DNA from 3 places in the Pseudomonas sp. EB271-G4-1 genome. Region 3 is predicted to be linked to each of the others. Evidence: predicted binding sites of a transcription regulator. Region 3 holds the regulator's gene; each other region holds the start of a gene.

Region 1 (5,803 bases), on a different contig from region 3:
CCTTGGGCGACAGATAAATAGTCGCGAAATCACCGCCCATGAACGGCGCAGCATTCGCCGCATCGCCACCCAAGAGTTCCAGCACGCTGAAGCTGTGGCCCTTGGCCTGGAAGACACGGCCGTGCTCAATCGGGCCGAGCTGGCTGACGGCGCCGTCCGCCGGGCTGAGGATCGCGCCCGGTGTCTCGTCCAGTGGGCGCGCGCCGTCTTTCAAGGCACGGGTGAAGAAAGCGTTGAAGTGCTCGTAGGCGGTCAGGTCTTCGACCAGTGCCTCGGACATGTTCACCTGGTAGCGCTTGGCGAACCACGCGGTGAACGCATTCTTGAACCAGCGCACGCGGCATTCGGCGATGCAGCCGGCCAGTCGCGAGAGCAGGTTGTGGGGCAGCAGGTATTGGCTGACGATAAACAGACGCTTGTTCATTAACTGTCCTTAAAAACCTTAAATCTCTACGGGCGTGTCGGGATGGTTACCCCATTCGCCCCAGGAGCCGGCGTAGCCCTTGACCCGCGGATAACCGAGAGCCTTGGCCACCAGATAGGTGAAGCCAGATCGATGGTGAGTCTGGCAGTGGGTAATCACTTCTTTGTCAGGGGTAATGCCGAGCTGTTCGAGGATCTGTGGCATGTCGGTACGGATGCGCAGGTTACGCGCCTTGTCCATGCCCGCGGTCCATTCGAAATTCACGGCGCCTGGGATGTGTCCGCCCTTGGCCGCCAGGACTTTCTCGCCGGAATACTCCAGTGGCCCACGTGCATCCCAGATCGCCAGGTCGGCAGCGCCGAGACGGCTTTGCAGGTACTCGCGGGTAGCCGTGGGTTCGTCGTGCAGGGTCAGCGCAACCGGGCCGCCAGCGGGTGGCGGGATCTGGATTGACATGGGCATGCCTTCTGCCAGCCAGGCCGTCAGGCCGCCATCGACATAGTGATACTTGCTGTGGCCAATGACGTCCAGGAGCCAGATAAAGCGACCGGCCCAGCCGCCACCTTCGTCGTCATAAACGACATAGACGGCATCGGGGTTGTGCCCCAGCTCTCCAAACAACGTTTCGAGTGCTGCCTGCGGTGGCATCAGTCCCGGGGCGGGCGCCTGCCCCAGTTGCGTGCGTTTAGGATCGACAAAGCGCGCGCCGGGAATGTGCCCTTCGGTGTAGCGGGCAGGACTGGTCAAGTCCACCAGGATCAGTTCGCGGGCGTCGAGGCGAGAGAGCAAGTCGCTCGGCTCGATCACCAGCGGCAAGCCAGAGAAGTCAGACATGTGAGGTCTCCAGAGCACAAAAGGGGGGATTGTAGCGCAGCCTTATTGGCCGCGCTGGCTAAAGCTGTGCAGCGCTTTTTCAATGCATTGTGCGGTTTTGCCGAAGGCTTGCAGGGTGATGTCCGAGAATGGCCCGCCACCCTGGTCTGCCACGACGATCATGATTACCCGTCCATTGTTGAGCAGCGAACGCAACAACAAGTGTTCGCCGCTGAACTGGCTGCGCAGGCTGTTGGGCAGTAACGCGGAAAACTGCGCGTTGTTGAGCGGCGTGAGGCGAACCTGGGCCTGTTGCGCGAGCAAGCGTTGCAGCACGGCGCTTTGACTGACGACAAAGTTCAGGCCAGATGCTTCGACAGGCAGCCCAGCCGTCTGGTGCACACGCAGCTGGGTATGAGTACGGTCGGCCATCAGGATCATCACCCTGCGCATGCCGCAGGCAACCAGTGCGTCGCGGGCAGAGGTGGTCAGGTGGATGGCGTTGGTGAAGCGACTCGGCTCGACCAGCAACTCAGCGCATTGTTTGCGCCACTTCGCCAGGTCTTCGGCGGTGGGTGCCGGGGCTGGCTGCAAACTGGCATGCACAGGGCTCGTGCCCCATGGCCAGATCAGCGCGACAGCGGGATGCCAGAGGTCGGGCATGGCGTGATAACGCGCGCTGTTGGCGGCTTGCTGGTGCAGTTGTTGTTGCACCTCGCTCATCGGTATTTGCAAGTAGAGGCTGGTCAGGTACTGCCAGCGCTCACTGTGCGGACTGTCCCAGGCATGGTGCGCCGAGAGCGCCAGCCCGTTGGCTAAAAGTACCGTGTTGGCCGGTTGATTGAGCCAGCGGCGCAGGGTCGGGTCGTCATCCAGGCGGTTCTGCTGGCGTAGCGGATGCTCGCTGTCACGGGCAATGCGCAGAACTTTGACCAGCTCCCGTTGCTCGGTCAGCAACAGTCGATAGCCCTGTTGAACCCAGATCGGCAGGTGCCACAGGTTCACCAGGGCCAGGCCGATCTCCAGCAGGCGAGCGCCAAACAGTTGCTTTTCGACGGTGCGCGCCGATTCGCCTTTATGAATGACCCGCAGCTCCCAGTCTTCGAGCAGGTGCGGATGCGTCAGCGCCAACGGCCACAGTGGTGACAGAAACAGCAGGCTGCCCCAATGGATGTCCTGCCACAGGCGCGCCAGGCGGCTGGCAAAAAAACCGTTGGCCTGTTGGCTGGCGTGCTGGCTGATCAATTGCAACTGGCGCAGGGCTTTGGGAATCTCGCCCTGGGGCATGGCGGGCAGTCGCGCGAGCAGCTCCTCGGTGCGTTTCAAACCGAGGCGATTGATGGCGACCTCAAGATTTTCCGCAGGCTCAGTCATGCTGCCATGGCTGTGTCGGTTGGCCGCGCGAATCACGCTCAAGGCCAGGGCCGGACTGTCCTGCATCAAGTCGGCAATCTTGCGCACAGAGCTGCGACTGTCGCGCAAGGCCCGGCAGACACGGTCGTGACTGGCCTGCGGAACCGGCAGGCGTACACCGTCGAGAAGTTTGACCCAGTCTTCGAGCGTGGTCGGAGTTGGCGTTGGGGCGTTCGTGTTTTTAGCCATGTCTGGAGGCGATCATCGTCAACAATACCTATGCCCGGAGGGGGTCAAATTAGCTTTTCGCCTGAACTGGCTATAGTCTGGCGCAGTTTTGCCGATAAGTAGAAGAAGAGATTTTTTAACTTCCGAATATGACCTTGAACCCGACTCAGTAAGTGCTCTCCTACCTATGGCTAAAATTATCGGCATCATCGTCGTATTCGCGAGCGTGCTCGGCGGATACGTGCTCTCCCATGGCAAGATTGCCGCCCTGATCCAGCCTTTCGAGGTAATGATCATCGGTGGTGCGGCCCTCGGTGCATTCCTGCAGGCCAACCCTGGTTACATGACCATGCACGTGCTCAAGAAATCCCTGAGCATGTTCGGTTCGCGTTTCAGCCATGCCTTCTATCTTGAAGTGCTGGGCCTGATCTACGAGATTCTCAACAAGAGCCGCCGCGAAGGCATGATGGCCATCGAAGCGGACATCGAAGATGCCGCGGCGAGCCCGATCTTCGCCAAGTACCCGACGGTCCTCAAGGATGAGCGCATGACCGCGTTCATCTGTGATTACCTGCGCATCATGTCTTCCGGCAACATGGCGCCCCACGAGCTGGAGGGCCTGTTCGACATGGAGCTCTACAGCCTCAAGGAGGACCTGGAGCACCCGTCCCACGCGGTGAACGGTATTGCCGACGCCATGCCCGGTTTCGGTATCGTCGCGGCGGTCCTGGGTATCGTGGTGACCATGGCCTCGCTGGGTGAGGGCGACCAGAAGTCCATCGGCCTGCACGTTGGTGCGGCACTGGTCGGTACCTTCTTCGGTATTCTCGCGGCCTACGGTTTCTTCGGCCCGCTGGCGCATTCCCTGGCCCACGATGCCAAGGAAGAACTGAACGTCTACGAAGCTATAAAGGCTTCGCTGGTGGCTTCCGCTTCCGGCATGCCGCCGTCGCTGGCCGTGGAGTTCGGGCGTAAGGTTCTGTACCCGGCACACCGTCCAAGCTTCGCCGAGCTGGAACAAGCGGTTCGCGGTCGTTAAGCCATGGAGAACAATCAGCCGATAATCATCAAGCGCGTCAAGCGCATCGCTGGCGGGCATCACGGGGGCGCCTGGAAAATCGCCTTCGCCGACTTTGCCACAGCGATGATGGCGTTCTTCCTGGTGTTGTGGCTGTTGTCCACCGCCACTCCGGAACAGAAGATCGCCATCGCCGGTTATTTCAAGGACCCGATCGGCTTTTCTGAAAGTGGCACGCCGTACATCATCGATCTGGGGGGCACGCCGACCATGGCGCCGGACAACACCCTCAACCCAGAGATGAAGACCCAGCCGCAGCCGGACAAGGTGACAGTCGACGTCGATCAGGTCGAAGGCATGGCCGAGATGGTGGAGAAGGAACGCCTGGAACTGCTGCTGCAAGAGCTGCAGAACAAGGTCGAAGAGAACCCGCAGCTGCAGAAATTCAAAGACCAGATTCTGTTCGAGATTACCCCGGACGGTTTGCGTATCCAGATCGTGGACGCCGAGAACCGGCCGATGTTCGACTCAGGCTCAGCCCGCCTGAAACCCTATTTCGAAGACATCCTGCTGGCCATGGCCGATACCATCAAGGCCGTTCCGAACAAGATCAGCATTAGCGGCCATACCGACGCCAAGCCGTACAGTGGCACCGGTGAATTCGGTAACTGGGAGCTTTCGGCCAACCGTGCCAACGCGGCGCGCCGTGCACTGGTGGCGGGCAGCTATCCCGAGTCGCAAGTGGCGCGCGTGGTCGGTTATGCCTCGTCGGCGCTGTTCGATCGTGAGCATCCGTTCAACCCGGTAAACCGTCGAATCGACATTGTTGTGCTGACCAAGAAGGCACAGCGTGCCATCGAAGGTTCGCAAGGCGCCGAGCCTGCTCCCGATGTACCGCAAGGTTCTGTCGCTCCGGCTGCACCGGTCGATCCGAACGCATTGCCGGCGGACAAGGAGCCGCTGCCGGCCCACGAATTGCGTGAGCGCTTGAACCTGTTCGATGACCCGGCGCCGAAGCCGGGTGAGCCGGCCAAGCAGTGACCTGACACTGGCTGTTGGGGCCGGCTTGCTGGCGATGGTCGTTGACGATAACGCGTGCTGCCTGGATGCACTCGGCGCATTTGAGTCTATCGCCAGCAAGCCGGCTCCTACAGGGGGTGGGTGAGAAAATCAGAAACCGCGAATGATTCTGGACTTCAAGTCAGTGTGGAATCGATCGGCGTTAGTCCTGTTGACGCTGCGCACCGACTCACTGCCCGTCACCGATTCCAATGACATCGAACGCTTGACCGTCATCTCGTTGCGATAAGCATCGATAAAGAACTCGATATCCCTTTCGCTGCTCAGCTTCGGCCATTTGTCCAGGTACAGCGGCAGCTCTGTCGGGCCGGTCTTGAACGAGCAGATACGCCGATTGGTGATGGTCGCCTCGCCGATTTCGAAGGGCACCCACCAGGACAGCGCGGTTTTCTCCGAGACCACCGCCAGCAGGTGCGTGCATTCGCTGATGTTGCGAGTGATCACCCCGGTGATGTCGTCGGTGGTCTGGGATTCGGCATCCAGTACGTCGAGGTAGGTCTTGATGTTGGCCTGGATCAGGCGCGTGTTGATGCTGATCGCGTAGGCGCGGTCCATGTGGCGGTAGCTGATAAACACTGGCATCAGAAATGTCCCTTGATCGCGAGTTCGCGGTAATAGGCGCCGAGAGCGGTGAGGCGGCAGCCGGTGGAGTGGATGGCCGCGTAGTACATGTGTTCGGCGTCCACCGGTTCGACCAGGCTGTGGCGGTTGCACTTTTGCAACTGGGCGAAGACCTCGCCTTGTTCGGCATTGAACTCGGGTTCGGTGGGCTCAAAGCTGGGGGCGAGGGGGTACGTCGACTCCGCTTCGGCAAACCACTCGGGGAGTTTGCGCAGGATTTCCTTGGGAATCAGCGGTGATACTTCGCGCAGGGAGATGAACTGCGA
Region 2 (5,803 bases), on a different contig from region 3:
GTGAAGCTGGCCTGGAAGTTGACCGAGTTTTCTGCGTAGTTCGACTGTTCCAGCTGGGCGTCCACGGTGTTCTGGTCGATCGACGGTTGCATCGGCGTGCGGTACATCAGCGACTCGTCGCCATTGCCCAGGCCCTGGGCCTCGATGTGACGGCTGTTGGTCATGTTCAAGGCGAAGGTGCCATTCTTGGCCTTGTCGTTCTGCGCCTCGAGCACTTTCGAGAACTCCAGGTCCCGAGCCTTGTAGTTGGGGGTGTCGGCGTTGGCAATGTTGTTGGCCAGGACTTCGGCACGCTGAGCGCGGAAGCCCAATGCCTTTTCGTGAATACCGAGCGCTTTATCGAAGCTGATGCTCATGGCGGGAAACCTTCGGCTGACCTGTTTTTCGTGAGATGGTCAAAGCAAGCGTCATGCCAATTTAGAAAACCCCATAAACCGGGGCTTTGCGGGCAACGACCCATGCGGCAACGACAGAAAAGCGGCAACCGGTTTCCGCTGGATGCCGCTTTTCTGCCGCTTCCCGTGGACAACACATACCCTGTAGGAGCTGCCGCAGGCTGCGATTTTTTGATTTTGTTTTTTAAGATCAAGTCCAAAAGATCGTCCGAACGCGGCCCGAGCCTTCGGCAGCTCCTACGTGATGCAAGCGCGACAGGCATAAAAAAGGAGCCCTGTGGGCTCCCATTTTTTATGCCTGTCGCGCTTGCATCACTTCGCCTGGTAAATAATCCCCGGGCTGCATTGGACCATCTGGTAATGGTCCGGCAATCCGTTCAGCGCTTCGGAAGCACCGAGGAACAGATAACCTCCCGGCTTCAACGTGCTGTGAATGCGCAAAAGGATGTCCTTCTTCACTTCGGCGGAGAAGTAGATCAGCACATTGCGACAGAACACGATGTCGAACTTGCCAAGGCCGGCGTAGCTGTCCAGCAGGTTGAACGAGCGAAACTCGACCCTGCTCTTGATCGGCGCCTTGATGGCCCAGCGCCCCGGCCCCTTGGGGTCGAAATAACGCTGCAGCCGCTCGGGAGACAAGCCGCGACCGATGGCCAGGCTGTCGTACTCGCCGGTCTTGCAGTTGTTCAGCATGGTGCCCGACAGGTCGGTCGCAACGATCTGTACGCCCATTCTCAACTGCCCGGCATTGAACCGCTCGAACTCATCGATGGACATCGACAGCGAATACGGTTCCTGACCCGACGAGCAGGCCGCCGACCAGATCCGCAGACGCTGACCGGGGCTGGCCTTGATCGCTTCGGGCAGCACCTTGTTTTTCAAGACTTCAAACGGATAGGTATCACGAAACCACAGGGTTTCGTTGGTCGTCATTGCATCCACCACCATCTCGCGCAACCCGCTGCGCGGCTGGGTCTGAATGCGCTGGACCAGCTCACCCAGGGACTTGATGCCTTGCTGCTCCATCAGTTTGTTGAGACGGCTGGAGACTAGATATTGCTTGTTTTCACCGAGCAAAATGCCACAGGCTTTTTCCAGGAACACCCGGAACTGTTCGAAATCCAAATTACCCGTAGACAATGCTGCCGCCTCTAAAATCGTGTTGACTGCCGGGGGCCGAACGCCCCTAGCTGATGTCTGCTGCCTTGATCCGGTCGACTACCCGGGATGCCAGGTCATCAGGACGGAACTTGGCCAGGAAGTCATCGGCACCGACCTTCCTGACCATCGCCTGATTGAATACACCCGACAACGAAGTATGCAGGATGATATGAAGCTTTTGCATGCGAGGGTCGTTGCGGATCTCCGCCGTGAGGGTGTATCCGTCCATTTCCGGCATCTCGATGTCGGAAATCATCATCAGGAACTCCTCCTCTGGCCTCTTGCCCTCGTCGACCAGTTTGCGCAGGTAATCCAGCGCTTGGCGACCGTCGTTCAACGCCACCACTTCAACACCGACCGTTTGCAGGCACCGGGTGACCTGTTTGCGCGCCACTGACGAATCATCGACCGTCAGCACGCGCAAGGAGAGCGCCTTGTGCTGGGTCTCGACATCCACCACGCCAGCGGAGATCGCTTCCGGGGTCGGCGCCACTTCCGCCAGTACCTTTTCGACGTCGATGATTTCCACCAACTGGTTGTCGACCCGGGTCACCGCCGTCAGGTAGTGATCACGTCCGGTGCCCTTGGGTGGTGGATGAATCTCCTCCCAGTTCATGTTGACGATGCGTTCCACCGAGCGAACCAGGAATCCCTGGGTCTTGGTGTTGTACTCCGTGATGATCACGAAGGGGTTGTTCTTGTCCTTCAAGCCACCGGAACCGGTCGCCATCGCCAGATCAAGGATCGGAATGGTCGCCCCCCGAATATTTGCCACGCCACACACGACAGGACTGGACTTGGGCATCAGCGTCAGTTTGGGGCATTGCAGCACCTCCCGCACCTTGAACACGTTGATCCCATACAGCTGCTGGCCGTCGAGACGGAACAACAGCAACTCAAGGCGATTTTGCCCCACCAGTTGCGTGCGCTGGTTCACCGAATCCATTACACCAGCCATGCCTGACTCCTACGCCAACGCTAAGTGTTGTTGCGACGCGCCTTCTTCACTAAACGGCACGGCGCTTGCTTTTTACATGTCATGAACTCAGAACCGACATTATTCCGACGCCTGACCACCCGCTGCCGCCAATGGCTGGGGGTGTTGTCGGCTGTTTGCCTGTTCAACGCTGGCAGCCCTGCCCTTGCTGACGCGGTTACCTTGCCTGACATGCTTATCGGCGTCACCCAGGGCTTTCTTGAATTCACCGTAGAGGACTATCTGGCGACCAGTCAAACCCAGGGTCGCTATGAAATCCAGGTAAACCCGCTCGATCCGCGTCTGCGCATGCCGATGTGCGACAAGGAATTGACAGCCACGCTGGAGAGTCCGGCCAAGCCCTTGGGCCGCGTAACGGTCAAGGTTCGCTGTGAGGGAACATCCCCCTGGACAGTCTTCGTGCCCGCTCAAGTACGCCTGTTTCGCGAGGTCGTCACGACCACCCGGCCACTGCGCCGCGCCGGTATTATCGAGCCGCAGGACGTCACGCTGCGCGAGCGCGATATCAGCCTGCTTAACCAGGGGTACCTGACTGCCGTGGACCAGGCTGTCGGGCAGCGACTTACCCGACCAATGGTCAACGATCAGGTCATCAGCCTGGTGCACATCGAACAAGCGGAAGTGATACGCAAGGGCGACCAGGTAGTGATTACCGCCCGCAGTGGTACGCTCAGCGTGCGAATGCCCGGCGAGGCATTGGCCAGTGGCGGCCTGAGCGAACAGATTCGAGTCAAGAATCTCAATTCCAAACGGGTCATCAAGGCACAGGTGATCGCACCAGGCCAGGTGGAAGTGTCCATGTAGGATTTACTGTGGGTGAAGATGTGGCGCCGGCCTCGGCGGTTCCCTAAACTGTGTGCCAGGCACGGCAAGCGCTGGCGCGCGCAAGCTCATTTGATGAATGAGCCTAAAGTTTTTCAGGGAATGGCCGAAAACATGGCAAGCGTCCAAATTCCCAGAGGTTTTTAACATGGTTATCGATTTCAGCCGATTGAACAGCTCCCCGTCAGTCACGGGCAGTACACGTACCAGCGCCGCCAGGGAAACCGCCGAATCCGGCAAACCTGGCGAGCCTGCCTCCGCGGCGGAACAGGCCAGTACCGTCCAGAGCGGGGAGTCGGTACATCTGAGCAATGAGGCGCAACAGTTGCAAAAGATCTCCGATACGCTGCGTGATCAGCCTGTCGTCGACAAATCCCGCGTAGCTGAGTTGAAAGCAGCTATCGCCGATGGCAGCTATAAAGTCGACAGCAACCGTGTAGCCAGCAAACTGCTCAACTTCGAAGCCCAGCGCTAGGCCTAGGCCCGCGCCAGGCTTTTGGACGCTTAAACCCCAAGGCCAGCCATGCACGACACTAATTTACTGCAACTGATCACCGACGACCTTGCTCCAGCGCAACGCTTGCTGGAATTACTGCACACCGAATTCCTCGCCCTGCACGGCCGCGACATGCGGTTGCTGGAAGAAATCCTGGCGCGCAAGCAGGCATTGGTCATCGAACTCGATCAGCATGGCCGCAGACGCAGTGAGATTCTTGCCAGCCTCAACTTGCCAGCCAACCGCAGCGGTCTGGAGCAACTGGCCAGTCAATCGAGCATTGGTCAAGAACTGCTGGTGCAAAGTGATGCGCTGACCGACCTGTTGGCTCAATGCCACGCCGCCAACGCGGACAATGGACAATCGATCCTTGTACAGCAGGCCGCCACGGCCACCCAGCTGAGAATCCTTAACGGCGGTGACCAGCCCGCGCTCTATGACGCCAGCGGATCATTCTCCCGATTAGTGAAACCACGCCCGCTCAGTCAGGCTTGAGCCTGTCGATAAGCCCGCTCTATCAAGACGCGAAACATGATGGCAAAATGCTGCTTGCCGTAGTCAACATTTGTCTGGAGATTGATTAGCCGTGTCCAATGCCTTAAACGCGGAAGATGCTCCGCAGCCACCCAAGGTGCTCAGAACGCCCCTGGAAATCTCCGGCAATTTGCGCCAATTGCTAGACAGCCATGACCCGCTGATAATCACGTTCCACGAGCGCAGCCAGCGCTTCCAGAGCTATCTGGTGGACCTTGATCGTGAGCGCAACATGATTGCCCTGGACGAAATGATTCCCCGCGATGGCGAACGTTTCCTGCTGGCCGGCGAACCCTTCAAAGTCGAAGGTTTTCATGAAGGCGTGCGCATCGCGTGGGAAAGCAATGGCCCGCTGACCATCGACGAATCCAACGGCAGCCGTTGCTACCGTGGCACCCTGCCCGATGAAGTCGTCTACCACCAGCGCCGCAATGCATTCCGCGCTGCCTTGAAATTGGCCCAACTGGTCAACGTCAATCTGGACGGTGAAAAACTCAAGGCATCGATCAGCGGCAAGCTGCTGGACATCTCCGCCACTGGCTGCAAGTTGCGCTTTGAAGGCGATATCACCGGCAGCCTGCAACTGGGTCAGGTTTACGACCGTTTCAACGCCGATCTGCCTTTCGGCAAAATGACGGCACCGGTTGAACTGCGCTACCTGCACTTTGAAGAAAAGATCTCCACCACTTTCGCTGGCGTTCGTTTCCACAACATGAGCGGACTGGTGCAACGTCAGGTCGAGCGGTTCGTCTACCAGCTGCAACGCGAAGCGCGGCGCTTCGACAAAGACGACTTCTGAGGCAACGCTTCAAGCAAAAACGGGCAGCCCCTTGCGGTGACTGCCCGTTTTTTTTGCCTGAATGTCAGGGCCTGGCCTCGGTAAAACTCTGCTCCCTGCCAGAATCCGGTTCTTGCGGGGGAGGATCGGTTTCCGGTTCCGGTTCCGGTTCCGGACTCGGATCGGAGGGAAGTGGATTCTGCATCTGATCCTGCACCACCTGCTCGTCCACCCTTGGATCCAGCGCCGCCACAAGTGGTGAACTCGACATACTGTCTGGCATGGCGACGTGATGCAGCGGTGCGTCGTCCACCTGATGCAAATTGGTCACCGCTTTCGGACGAATTCGCCACACCAGCACCAACGCGAAGAAACTGAAGAACGCATAGAGCATCTGGCTGCCGAACAACTTCATCAGCACGCCCGCCACCAGCGGACCGATGCTGGCGCCAACGCCGTAGGTCACCAGCAACATCGCCGTCAACGATACACGTCGATCGCCCTCGACATGGTCATTGGAGAAGGCCACTGCCAACGGATACAGGCAGAACTGGACCAACGAGCAAAGGAACCCGGCAACGAACAGGACCTCCAGCGGCACCCGCTCCATGATCGCCAAC
Region 3 (5,803 bases):
GTCGGCCGTGACCACGTCGAGGTTCGACACGGCCTTGGACATGGCTTCGTCGGCACTGTTGGCGCCCAGGCGCACCAGGCGGTTACGCACCAGCACCAACTCGCCGACCATGTTCATGATCTCGTCGAGCCGTGCGGTATCGACCCGCACGGTGGTCTCGGCTTCACTGGCCGGTTTTTCCGCAGGCGGCGCGGCCGGAGTTCGGGCCGCGACTGGTGCTGCGGCTGCCGGCGCTTTGGCTTGCGGTTCGGGCGCCTTGGCAACGGGCTTGGGTGCGACAACCTTGGCGGTCGATGCCGCCACGGAGGCGTTCGAGCTGCTGGCCGTTGTCGCGGTGCCGACTTCGCTGAACTTGCCTTTGCCGTGCAATTCGTCGAGCAGTGCCTCGAATTCATGATCGCTGATCAGATCACTGCCGGCCGCCGCTGCGGTTGGCGCTGCCGGTGCTGGAACAGAGGCAATGGCCGACTCCAGCGCCTCAACGGCAAAGTTACCCTTGCCATGCAGCTGGTCGAGCAAGGCCTCGAATTCTTCGTCGGTGATGTCGGCGCTATCGCCCGCCTCTTTCGCCGCTGACGCCTCTGGCGGCGCGGCGGGTGCCGGGGCCACTGCATCGACGGCGAACTTGCCCTTGCCGTGCAGTTGATCGAGCAACGACTCGAACTCGGCGTCGGTAATTTCGTCGCTGGCAGGCACTTCGCTGGCGGGTGCTGGAACAACTGCCGGCGCCTCGGCCTGAGCCTTCACGGCGTTCAGCGAGTCCAGCAATTGTTCGAATTCGTTATCGGTGATATCGCCTGAATCGGCAGCAACCACAGGCGCTTCGACCTCTGGAGCAACAGGCGCAGCAGCCACTTCGTCAGCCGATTGCGGCTCGGCCAGACGCGCCAGTGCCGCCAGCAGCTCAGGTGTTGCAGCCGTGACCGGACTACGCTCGCGCACTTCGCTGAACATGCCGTTCACCGCATCCAGCGCTTCGAGGACCACGTCCATCAATTCCGAGTCGACGCGACGTTCGCCCTTGCGCAGGATGTCGAACACGTTCTCGGCGATGTGGCAGCACTCCACCAGCTCGTTGAGCTGGAGGAAGCCGGCGCCCCCTTTTACAGTGTGAAAACCGCGAAAAATTGCATTGAGCAAGTCCGCATCATCCGGACGGCTTTCCAGCTCGACCAGTTGCTCGGACAGTTGCTCTAGAATCTCGCCGGCCTCAACCAGGAAATCCTGAAGGATCTCTTCATCGGCGCCGAAGCTCATTAAGGGGGTGCTCCTACAGGTCTAAAAACCCAAAAAACCTGAACTTTAAAAACCCAGGCTGGATAGCAAATCGTCCACATCGTCCTGACCGGACATAACGTCTTCTCTTTTATCGGCATGAATCTGCGGACCTTCACCCTTGGAGAGATGTTTTTGTGGATCTTTTTCTGCAAGCATTGCCGCACGGTCATGTTCGATGCCCGCAAAGCGGTCCACCTGACTGGCCATCAGCACGAGCTTGAGCAGGTTGCTTTCCACTTCGGTGACCAGTTGGGTCACACGCTTGATCACCTGGCCGGTAAGGTCCTGGTAATCCTGGGCGAGCAGAATGTCGTTGAGGTTGCTGGACACGGCGCGATTGTCTGCGCTGCTGCGCGCCAGGAAACCATCGACGCGCCGGGCCAGTTCACGAAACTCTTCGGCCCCGACTTCGCGCCGCATGAACCGTCCCCAGTCGGCGCTCAAGCCCTGCGCCTCTTCAGCCAGGCCGTTGACCAATGGCGTGGCGTTTTCCACCAGGTCCATGGTGCGGTTGGCGGCGGCTTCCGTCAGTTTGACCACATACCCCAGGCGCTCGGTGGCGTCGGTGATCTGTGACACTTCCTCGGCTTGCGGCATGTGCGGGTCAATCTGGAAATTGACGATCGCGCTATGCAGCTCGCGGGTGAGCTTGCCCACTTCCTGATACAAGCCACGGTCACGGGTCTGGTTGAGCTCATGGATCAATTGCACAGCATCGCCGAACCTGCCCTTTTCAAGGCTCGCGACCAATTCAACGGCGTGTTTTTTCAGGGTCGATTCAAAATCGCCCTGGGATGACTCGTTATGCTCCATAGCTCCCCCGTGGCGCAGTTCAACCGATGCGTTCGAAAATCTTCTCGATTTTTTCTTTCAACGCCTGGGCCGTGAAGGGTTTGACCACATAGCCATTTACGCCGGCCTGGGCCGCTTCGATGATCTGCTCGCGCTTGGCTTCGGCAGTCACCATCAGCACTGGCAGGTGCTTGAGTTTTTCATCGGCGCGCACATGACGCAGCAGATCGATACCGGTCATGCCAGGCATGTTCCAGTCCGTCACCAGAAAGTCGATGCTCCCGCTGTTGAGTACCGGAATGGCGGTAGTGCCATCGTCGGCCTCGACCGTGTTGGTGAACCCAAGGTCACGCAACAGGTTCTTGATGATCCGCCGCATCGTTGAGAAGTCATCAACGATGAGGATTTTCATGTTCTTGTCCAATTCGACCTCCAAGCAGACTAAAACGCGCCCAGCACCTGGACACGCCATTTCTATCAATCTGGCAAAACACTCGATGACTGTTTGGGATACAACGGATCGAGACCGGCGCGGTTCATTACCCCACCAGCCGCGTCGCAGTGCCCCCACACTGCCTTCAGCGCGCTCGCCACTCTCCCAGACGCCCCCGCAAACGGGCCGCGCACTGGCTGTGTAACTGGCTGACCCGGGATTCGCTGACCCCCAGGACTTCGCCGATTTCCTTGAGATTCAATTCTTCGTCGTAATACAACGCCAACACCAATCGCTCGCGCTCCGGCAAGTTGGCGATCGCGTCCGCCAGCGCCGCCTGGAAGCGTTCATCTTCCAGATCGCGAGACGGTTCCAGATGCGCACTGGCGCCATCCTCGTGCAGCCCTTCGTGTTCGCCGTCCTGCAACAGGTCGTCGAAACTGAACAGCCGACTGCCCAGGGTGTCGTTCAAAATCCCGTAGTAATCGTCAAGACTCAATTGGAGTTCGGCCGCAACTTCGTGATCTTTAGCGTCACGCCCGGTTTTAGCTTCAATCGAGCGAATCGCGTCGCTGACCATCCGCGTATTGCGGTGGACCGAACGAGGCGCCCAGTCGCCCTTGCGCACTTCATCGAGCATGGCGCCGCGGATGCGGATGCCCGCGTAGGTTTCGAAACTCGCGCCTTTGCTGGCGTCGTATTTGGTCGAGACTTCCAGCAGGCCGATCATCCCGGCCTGGATCAGGTCTTCGACCTGGACACTGGCCGGCAGTCGTGCCAGCAAGTGATAGGCAATGCGTTTAACCAGCGGCGCGTAACGCTCGATCAGCTCGTACTGCGCGTCACGCGCCGATGCCTTGTAGAGGTTGTAACCGCTTGCGGTCATAGCACGGGTCCTGCCGTCTGTTGCACGAGGCGCTCGACGAAGAATTCCAGGTGCCCGCGCGGGTTGGCGGGCAGTGGCCAGGTATCGACCTTCTGCGCGATCGCCTTGAATGCCAGCGAGCACTTGGAGCGCGGGAAGGCCTCGTAGACGGCGCGCTGCTTCTGCACGGCCTTGCGCACGCTTTCGTCGTACGGCACCGCACCGACATATTGCAAGGCGACGTCGAGGAAGCGGTCGGTGACCTTGGTCAACTTGGCGAACAGGTTGCGCCCTTCCTGGGGGCTCTGCGCCATGTTGGCCAGCACCCGGAAACGGTTCATGCCGTAATCGCGGTTGAGCAATTTGATCAACGCGTAGGCGTCAGTGATCGAGGTCGGCTCGTCGCAGACCACCAGCAACACTTCCTGGGCCGCGCGCACGAAGCTGACCACCGACTCGCCAATGCCCGCAGCGGTGTCGATCACCAGCACGTCGAGATTGTCGCCAATGTCGCTGAAGGCCTGGATCAGGCCGGCATGCTGCGCCGGGCTCAAGTGAACCATGCTCTGGGTGCCGGACGCCGCCGGAACGATGCGGATGCCGCCGGGCCCCTGCAACAGCACGTCGCGCAATTCACAGCGGCCTTCAATCACGTCGGCCAGGGTACGTTTGGGTGTCAGCCCCAACAGAACGTCGACATTCGCCAGCCCAAGGTCAGCGTCCAGCAACATGACGCGCCGGCCAAGCTCAGCCAAAGCCAGGGACAAGTTCACTGACACGTTAGTTTTGCCGACGCCACCTTTGCCGCCGGTCACCGCGATCACCTGTACAGGATGCATGCTGCCCATGTTATTTCTTTACCTTGTTCTGCATAGACGGGGCCACATAACTGGCTGCGCGTTCACAATCGGAACAATGCATGGCAGGCCATCGATGTAGGGTATAAAAACTATTCATTGTTACCTCAGCCAACCTGCTTGGTCGGACTGTGGTAGATATCAGCGAACATGTCAGCCATGGCCTCTTCGCTGGGTTCTTCCTGCATTTGCACGCTGACGGCCCGACTGACCAGTTGATGACGACGCGGCAGATGCAGATCATCTGGAATCCGCGGGCCATCGGTCAGGTAGGCCACCGGCAATTCATGGCTGATGGCCAGACTCAACACTTCGCCCAGACTTGCCGTTTCATCCAGTTTAGTCAGGATGCAGCCAGCGAGCCCGCAACGCTTGTAACTGTGATAAGCAGCGGTTAGAACCTGTTTCTGGCTGGTGGTTGCCAGGACCAGGTAATTTTTTGACTTGATGCCTCGACCGGCCAGGCTTTCGAGCTGCATGCGCAGGGCCGGATCGCTGGCTTGCAGGCCGGCGGTATCGATCAGCACCACGCGCTTGCGCAACAAAGGGTCCAGCGCCTGGACCAATGACTGGTTCGGATCGACGTGGGTCACCGGCACATTGAGGATCCGCCCGAGGGTCTTGAGCTGCTCCTGGGCACCGATGCGAAAGCTGTCCATGCTCACCAGGGCAATGTTCTGCGCGCCGTACTTGAGCACGTAACGGGCCGCCAGCTTGGCCAGGGTGGTGGTCTTGCCCATGCCGGCCGGGCCGACCATGGCAATCACGCCGCCCTCTTCCAGCGGTTCCATTTCCGGCGTGACAATCATCCGCGCCAGGTGCGCCAGCAACATGCGCCAGGCCTGACGGGGTTCTTCAATTTCGCTGACCAGCGCCAGCAGGTCCCGCGACAACGGGCCGGACAGGCCAATGCGCTGCAGGCGACGCCACAGGTTCGCCTGGTCCGGGCGGCTGCCCTGCAGCTGGTTCCAGGCGAGGGAACCGAGTTGTACTTCCATCAGTTCGCGCAGGCTGTTGAGTTCCGAACGCATCGAGTCGAAGACCCGCGTATCGATAGTCGCCGCCGGGGCCGGTGTCGGCGCGGGACGGCGCGGCTCGGCCAGGGTCGGTTCGATCAGCGGCTCGGCAGCCGTCAGCGGCAGGCCGGCAAACAACTGGCGATTAGTGCTCTTGTCGCTATCGCCTTCGCCCTCGCCTCGCAGGCTCAATTCGGCCTGGGCGTTGACGATGCGCGACTGGGTCTTGCGCAGCTCGTCCTCGAGTTCCATGTTCGGAACGCGAGGGGCCAGCGCCGACAGTTGGTAATCCAGGGCAGCCGTAATCTCGACGCCACCGGCGATGCGGCGGTTGCCAATGATCGCGGCATCGGCGCCCAGCTCATCGCGAACCAGCTTCATGGCCTGACGCATATCGGCGGCGAAGAAACGCTTAACTTGCATGAATCACTACCTCAGCCGTTGGGCCCTACTGTCGCAACGATGGTCACTTGCTTGTTGTCAGGAATTTCCTGATAAGCCAACACATGCAAACCCGGGACTGCGAGCCGGCCAAATCGCGAGAGCATCGCGCGAACCGGAC

The links. Region 3 encodes FliA, which starts transcription of late flagellar genes. Its sites were predicted from a motif close to CTAAAGTTTNNNNNNNNNNNGCCGNTAA; they were not measured.
Region 1: the regulator FliA is predicted to act here: its motif matches at 2,910-2,937, upstream of motA (flagellar motor stator protein MotA).
Region 2: the regulator FliA is predicted to act here: its motif matches at 3,461-3,488, upstream of flgM (flagellar biosynthesis anti-sigma factor FlgM).

Annotation. Positions count from the first base shown of each region.
Region 1 is NZ_JBYTEO010000002.1:207,697-213,499, forward strand. Features, by position in the region: gene asd (archaetidylserine decarboxylase) at 1-424, opposite strand, end outside; gene AC3WWR_RS01925 (rhodanese-like domain-containing protein) at 443-1,258, opposite strand; gene AC3WWR_RS01930 (HDOD domain-containing protein) at 1,301-2,839, opposite strand; gene motA (flagellar motor stator protein MotA) at 3,006-3,857, shown strand; gene motB (flagellar motor protein MotB) at 3,861-4,877, shown strand; gene AC3WWR_RS01945 (toll/interleukin-1 receptor domain-containing protein) at 5,007-5,498, opposite strand; gene AC3WWR_RS01950 (caspase family protein) at 5,498-5,803, opposite strand, start outside.
Region 2 is NZ_JBYTEO010000106.1:5,086-10,888, reverse strand. Features, by position in the region: gene flgB (flagellar basal body rod protein FlgB) at 1-356, opposite strand, end outside; gene cheR (protein-glutamate O-methyltransferase CheR) at 708-1,535, opposite strand; gene AC3WWR_RS29775 (chemotaxis protein CheV) at 1,582-2,514, opposite strand; gene flgA (flagellar basal body P-ring formation chaperone FlgA) at 2,596-3,357, shown strand; gene flgM (flagellar biosynthesis anti-sigma factor FlgM) at 3,524-3,850, shown strand; gene AC3WWR_RS29760 (flagella synthesis protein FlgN) at 3,899-4,366, shown strand; gene AC3WWR_RS29755 (flagellar brake protein) at 4,458-5,204, shown strand; gene AC3WWR_RS29750 (MFS transporter) at 5,269-5,803, opposite strand, start outside.
Region 3 is NZ_JBYTEO010000026.1:46,161-51,963, reverse strand. Features, by position in the region: gene AC3WWR_RS14950 (chemotaxis protein CheA) at 1-1,257, opposite strand, end outside; gene AC3WWR_RS14945 (protein phosphatase CheZ) at 1,303-2,091, opposite strand; gene AC3WWR_RS14940 (chemotaxis response regulator CheY) at 2,111-2,482, opposite strand; gene fliA (RNA polymerase sigma factor FliA) at 2,649-3,389, opposite strand; gene fleN (flagellar synthesis regulator FleN) at 3,386-4,216, opposite strand; gene flhF (flagellar biosynthesis GTPase FlhF) at 4,333-5,664, opposite strand; gene flhA (flagellar biosynthesis protein FlhA) at 5,676-5,803, opposite strand, start outside.